Regions from separate parts of the Neobacillus sp. BF23-41 genome, predicted to be linked through region 2. Evidence: riboswitches for the same ligand, from Rfam matches in the RefSeq annotation. Region 2 holds a riboswitch; each other region holds the start of a gene.
The links. A riboswitch is a leader RNA that binds a small molecule or an ion and turns the genes downstream of it on or off. The one in region 2 is predicted to bind S-adenosylmethionine.

Region 1 (2,271 bases), on a different contig from region 2:
AGAAGGCGTTGGCTGATCGGGATTGCCTTGCCCTAAATTAATCACATCAAACCCTTGTGAAATATACTCACCCACTTTTTTAACAAGTGAAGCAAAAAATTGCTTCGGAAGACTAGTTAATAGTTCTGATGGTGGAAATTGCTTCATTATTCTCACCTGCTTAATTATTTATAAGAATCATTATGAATTTCTAGTCACAAATGATATAACTTTTATAATGGCTTGTAAAGAAAAAATTCCGAAATTTCAAACGAGGTGAAGATTCGTGAAATTAAAAATTTCATGTCTGCAAATGGATATCGTCTTTGGCAATCCCAATAAAAACTACCAAACTGCCGAAAGACTCATTGAAAAAGCACTGATTGAACAACCCGATATCATTGTCCTTCCAGAACTATGGACAACGGGTTATGACTTGACCCGCCTGAATGAAATTGCAGACCCAAAAGCACTACAAACGATTGAATTTCTGAGAAATGCAGCACAAAAAAATCAGGTTCATTTCGTTGGCGGCTCAGTTGCGAACCGAGAAGAAACAGGAGTAAAAAATACTCTCCTCATCATCAATAAAGATGGCACGCTTGTGCACCAGTATAGTAAACTACATCTTTTTAAACTCATGAATGAGCATGTTTTCTTAGAGCCTGGCGCTGAGAAGGGACTTTTCCAACTTGATAATCACCAGTTTGCTGGGTCGATCTGTTATGATATCCGGTTTCCAGAGTGGATACGCGCTCACACATCAGATGGTGCAGAAGCACTGTTTGTTGTGGCCGAATGGCCTGCACCCAGATTGTCCCACTGGAGGGCCCTTTTAATTGCCAGAGCAATTGAAAATCAATGTTATGTAATTGCCTGTAACCGTTCTGGAAATGACCCAAAAAACCATTTTGCTGGTCACTCAATGATTATTGACCCGTGGGGTGAGGTCATTGCTGAGGCTGGAATGAAGGAAGAAATCCTATCGGCTGAAATTGAGATGGACTTAGTCAAGGAGGTCCGTAAGCAAATTCCTATTTTCACGGATAGAAAACCAGAATTCTATAAATAATAATTTTCAAAAAATATTGACACTTTCTCTTTGTTACTGATATGATTTTTACCAGTTAAATAGATTTTCTCTTATCACGAGCTGGCTGAGGGATTTGGCCCTTTGAAGCCCAGCAACCGACCGGAAACCCATTGAAATGGGGCGCTTTTTGCGCTGGGGATCCCCCCTTTAAGGCACGGTGCTAATTCCAACAGAAGGATTATCTTTCTGAGAGATAAGAGGTGAGACAGACAATATTGTCTATCAGCCTCTTTCAGATGAGAAAGAGGCTTTTTTAGTGCCTGCGTGCATAATTAAGCCTCCCAAAAACGAGGAGGAACCATAATGAGTCTACTAAAACAAAAAACATACCAGCCTTTAACAAACGGGAGTGCAGTTGAACTGGCACTTGAATTGAAAATTTTTGACCAGCATGCAAAACTTTCCTGCAAGGAGATTGGCGATGGGAATCTCAATCTAGTCTTTCATATTGTTGATAAATTAAAAGGAAAAAGTGTTATTATCAAACAAGCTCTCCCTTATGCAAAGGTAGTTGGCGAAAGCTGGCCATTAACTTTGAAAAGAGCAAAGATTGAAGCGGATGCCTTAAAAATTTTCGGACAGATTGCTCCAGATTATGTACCCCAAGTTTTTTTCACAGATGATGTCCTAGCTGTAACCGTAATGGAGGACCTTTCCCATCTTTCGATCGCAAGAACTGGCTTTATCAAAGGAGAAACCTATCCATTAATTTCAAAGCATCTAGGTGAATATCTTGCAAAAACACTATTTTACACTTCCGATTACGGATTAGGCCTTTCCTTAAAAAAGGAATATGTACAACAGTTTATCAATCCCGAGCTTTGCAAAATAACTGAAGATTTAATCTTTACCGATCCTTTTATTGATGCAGAAACCAACGATTTCGAGGAAGGACTGCATCCTGTAGTCGAAGAGCTTTGGCAGGATGAAGAACTAAAGTTTCATGTAAATATTTTGAAGAAACGCTTTTTAACAGAAGCTGAAGTTCTCCTCCATGGTGATCTTCATACCGGAAGTGTTTTTGCCGATAATTATGAAACAAAAGTAATCGATCCTGAATTTGCTTTTTACGGACCAGCTGGATTTGATATCGGCCAAGTATTTGCAAATCTTCTCTTTCAGGTAATAGCAAATGTTGAACAACGTGATCTTTTCCTCAATCATATTGAAACGGTATGGAATGTATTTGAGGATCAATT
Region 2 (2,271 bases):
ATTGGCATCAATATGTCCTTTTGGTCAGCGGCGTTCGTCATGATGCTATTTTCATTGATTTCCGTAGGGATCTCATTAATGATTGTTTCTTTTTCAAACAGCCGCAGTGCCGCGGGCGCCTTGCAAAATTTAATTATCACTCCGACCGTCATGCTTTCCGGCTGCTTCTGGCCGGTGGAAGTGATGCCGAAATCGTTACAGAAAATTGCTAATTTCCTGCCGCAGCGCTGGACATTGGATACGTTAACGAAGCTTCAGGAAGGAAATGAATTTAGCGGGTTGTATTTAAATTTCATGATTCTATTTGCCTTTGCCGCTGCGTTTTTCTTGATTGCGGTGTATCGATTTAGTAGAAATAATTCTACACAGACTTTTGTGTAGTAGATATGTGGTTCAGACCTCCGCACAGCTAATGTATAAAGCGGAAAAGTGTAAACGTCGGATGAGGGCAAAGTTGCTCTTGTCTTTTTTTTGGCTGGTCGGAATGAGATGCAGGTAAAATAAAAATAGAATAGACTAGTATAGTTGAGTATAGTATAGTTAATCCAACTATTTTGATTGATTTTATGGGAATGGAAATCCATATTATGTTAGAATACTATTTTCAGATGATTGACAAGATTAAAATAGATTGGTAATATCTTAAATATCTTAATTTAATGATGAAACTTATCGAGAGCGACTGAGGGACTAGGCCCTATGACGTCCGGCAACCCCCATTACAGGGAAGGTGCCAATTCCTGCAGAATGACGATCATTCTGAAAGATAAGTCGAAATATCCACTTGTATTTCGATGTCCCTTTCAGTTGAGAGGGGCATTTTTTTATATCCAAAATATTGCATTTTAAAAAAGAGGTAATCGTATGATTGAGATTCAGAATCTTTCGAAAGTTTACAATACGAAAAATGGCACGGTAAAAGGTGTGGATGATGTTTCGTTAACCGTTCAAAGAGGCGGAATTTATGGAATTGTCGGCTATTCAGGTGCAGGAAAAAGTTCGCTCTTGCGCTGTATTAATCTGTTGGAGCGACCAACATCAGGGAGTATTACTGTTGATGGTATTGACCTTACTTCACTAAAGGGGGAGAATCTACGCTTATCACGATTAAAAATAGGGATGATTTTTCAACACTTTTATTTAATCAGTCAAAAAACGGTGTTTGAGAATATCGTGTTTTCCTTGAAAGCGGCCAACTATCCAAAGAGCCAAATCAAAGAACGGGTGGAAGAACTGCTTGCAACGGTCGGTCTTGGAGATAAAAGGGATGTTTATCCTTCCCAACTGAGCGGTGGACAAAAACAACGGGTAGGGATTGCACGAGCGCTGGCTAATAATCCGAAGGTACTATTATGTGATGAAGCAACATCAGCCCTGGATCCAACCACGACAAAATCGATCTTAAATTTATTGAAAAAAATTAACAAAGAACTCGATATTACGATAGTTTTAATCACGCATGAGATGAATGTTGTCAAGGAAATTTGTAATCGAATGGCGATTATGCAAGAAGGAAAGGTCATTGAAGAGGGAGCGGTATATGATATATTTGCCAACCCTCAGGCAGAACTGACCAAAGAATTTATCGACAGTGTTGTTTCCTTTGACGTTCCGGAGACCATTTTAAATAATTGTGAAGGACCGATTATCAAGGTCATGTTTAAGGGGAAAGTCGCTGGAGAGGGCGTTATTTCCGATATGCTCCAGCAATATAACGTAAAAGGGAACTTCCTGCATGGATCGATTGAATATATTCAAGAATTGCCACTTGGCATCTTTATCATGGAATTGAAGGGACAAAAGGAAGACGTGAAAGCAGCACTTCAGTATATCGAAGACCGGGCAGCGCAAGTGGAGGTGTTACGTAATGGGCTTTGATTTTCAGCATCTTTTGGAACTAATTCCTGATATAAATACAGCATTTTTACAAACGATTTATATGATCCTCATCTCATTGGTAATCGCGATAGTCATTGGCTTGCCAGTAGGGATTCTATTATACGTGACCGACAAAGGCTTGTTTTTGCAAAATCGCGTCATCCAACTTTGCATGGGCTTTGTTGTTAATTTAGTCCGCTCCATTCCTTTTATTATTTTATTGGTGGCGTTAATTCCCTTAACCAATTTTCTAGTAGGTACAACAATTGGACCAACTGCTGCGAGTGTTTCGCTTTCTGTAGCTTCGATTCCTTTTTTTGCCCGAATTGTCGAGAATGCATTAAGGGAGATTGATAAAGGGGTCATTGAAGCCGCGATAGCTGCCGGCGCTAC
Region 3 (2,271 bases), on a different contig from region 2:
TATAAGGTAAAGAAAATAAAGGGTGTATGACAGTACAAAATGCAAATTTTTGTCGATTGCGTAGAAAGTATAGGGTTCGAACTCCAGAGAAATCCCTCGCCCCAAAAAGTTTTCGTTTCCTCTCATCCCAAATCATAAAGGCAAAATCACCTACTAAATATTTCGGAGACTCTTCTCCCCATTTATGATAAGAAAGTAAGATTAGTTCACTATCAGTAATATCTTTTCTTTTCCTTTTATCAACTTGTAATCTCTCAAATAATTCGTCTCGATTATCAATAATAGCATCAGCAGTAATCGCTAACTTTCGTTCATGATCATAGTATGGAAGTTTTTCACCTACTGACTCAGGTGTAATCCATTGAGCATGGCAGCCAAGGAAGACTTTGTCACTATGACAGGTTTGAATATCATCAGCCGGATATTTTTCTAATTCTTTCATTATTCGATTTCCGTGCTCTAGATTGATAGGTTCATCATTTAAATGATAAATTCCGGCTATCGCGCTCATCTTTTCCTCCTGCCTGGCTACAAATTATTATTATCTATTATTTTAAGATTCTTTTATCAGTTCACTAAAAAGAACACCGAGCCCGTACTTAACTATAAGGAAATTCAATCGAATTTAAAGTCCCCTATTTATAGTATTATTTTAATAAAATGGTCTGAATCTAATTAGTTTTATAACTTATTACCTATATAATACTCTATATAAGTTCTTTATTACGAACATGTGATAAATTTATAATATATCCTCATACTATCAGTGTCAACTATTTTTCATAAAGAATGATTATATTTTAATGATCGGATATTTAACTCTAATTTCCTCATTATAATAAGGTTTTATAAAAAGTAATTGACACTCCCATGGAATTGTAGTAAATTTTATAAATAATCTAAATATTACTTTCTTATCAAGAGAGGTTGAGGGAATGGCCCGAAGACACCTCAGCAACCATCAATGGCTCGCTATTGAAAAGGTGCTAAGTCCTGCAAATTATTCTCTAATTTGCGAGATAAGAAGAATGACAAATGTGTAATCTGACAAAAGTCTTCTTCTTATAGAAGGCTTTTTTTATTTTTATAAAACAAGGAGAGTGCATTATGTACAAAATTGATACGAAACTTGCCCAAATTGGAAATCGTAGTGAAACAGCAACTGGCACCGTAAATCCGCCTGTATACTTCTCAACGGCATTCCGCCATGAGGGAATTGGCCAATCAACTGGGTTTGACTATACCCGAACAGGGAATCCTACGCGCCAGCTCTTAGAAAAAACAATTGCTGATTTAGAGTGCGGTGATCAAGGATTTGCCTGCAGCTCTGGTATGGCAGCAATTCTAACCATACTTGCTTTATTTCAATCTGGTGATGAATGGCTGGTAAGTGAGGATTTATACGGCGGTACCTACCGTTTATTAGAAAAAGGCTATCAAAAATGGGGCTTGAAAAGTCAATATGTTAATACCTGTTGTCCGGAAGAGATTGAAAAGAAAATTACGCCGCAAACAAAGGCCATCTTCCTTGAGACACCAACCAATCCGCTTATGCAGGAATCCGATATTGCCGCTGTTTCAAAGATTGCCAAGGAACATGGACTATTGCTAATTGTGGATAACACTTTCTATACTCCACTGTTACAACAGCCGATAATACTTGGTGCTGATATTGTTATCCATAGTGCGACGAAATACTTAGGTGGCCATAATGATGTTCTAGCCGGACTTATTGTCGCTAAAGGAAAAGAGCTTTGTGAAGCATTGGCATTCCATCATAATGGTGCTGGAGCAGTGCTGAGCCCATTCGATTCCTGGTTATTAATGCGTGGTATGAAAACTTTATCACTACGAATGGAACGACATGAAAAAAATGCAAAGAATATTGTCGAATTTCTATCCCAGCATGATGCTGTCACAGATGTTCTCTACCCAGGACGCGGCGGAATGGTTTCCTTTAGAATTAAGGACGAAGCATGGGTGAATCCATTTTTACAGAATTTAAATTTAATCAGTTTTGCAGAAAGCTTAGGTGGAACAGAAAGCTTCATTACTTATCCAGCAACGCAAACACATATGGATATCCCAGAAGAGATTCGCATTCAAGCAGGCGTTTGCAATCGTTTATTGCGTTTCTCCGTTGGACTTGAGGATTCACAAGACATCATTGAAGATTTGGAAAATGCTTTTGCCCGTGTTCAAGAAGGAGTGATTGCATAATGGCACACGAAGAATACACATTTGAAACCAGGCTCCTTCATAATAAGCACA

Region 1: linked by a shared signal. The riboswitch ahead of mtnK (S-methyl-5-thioribose kinase) and the one ahead of AB7942_RS14490 (methionine ABC transporter ATP-binding protein) in region 2 are both predicted to bind S-adenosylmethionine.
Region 3: linked by a shared signal. The riboswitch ahead of AB7942_RS08540 (methionine biosynthesis PLP-dependent protein) and the one ahead of AB7942_RS14490 (methionine ABC transporter ATP-binding protein) in region 2 are both predicted to bind S-adenosylmethionine.

The regions. Positions count from the first base shown of each region.
Region 1 is NZ_JBGBPR010000001.1:366,198-368,468, forward strand. Features, by position in the region: gene AB7942_RS01725 (pyridoxal phosphate-dependent aminotransferase) at 1-147, opposite strand, end outside; gene AB7942_RS01730 (carbon-nitrogen family hydrolase) at 266-1,051, shown strand; SAM riboswitch class I at 1,120-1,272, shown strand; gene mtnK (S-methyl-5-thioribose kinase) at 1,376-2,271, shown strand, end outside.
Region 2 is NZ_JBGBPR010000008.1:155,204-157,474, forward strand. Features, by position in the region: gene AB7942_RS14485 (ABC transporter permease) at 1-381, shown strand, start outside; SAM riboswitch class I at 667-773, shown strand; gene AB7942_RS14490 (methionine ABC transporter ATP-binding protein) at 865-1,878, shown strand; gene AB7942_RS14495 (methionine ABC transporter permease) at 1,868-2,271, shown strand, end outside.
Region 3 is NZ_JBGBPR010000004.1:104,678-106,948, forward strand. Features, by position in the region: gene AB7942_RS08535 (lasso peptide isopeptide bond-forming cyclase) at 1-511, opposite strand, end outside; SAM riboswitch class I at 912-1,026, shown strand; gene AB7942_RS08540 (methionine biosynthesis PLP-dependent protein) at 1,108-2,220, shown strand; gene metC (cystathionine beta-lyase) at 2,220-2,271, shown strand, end outside.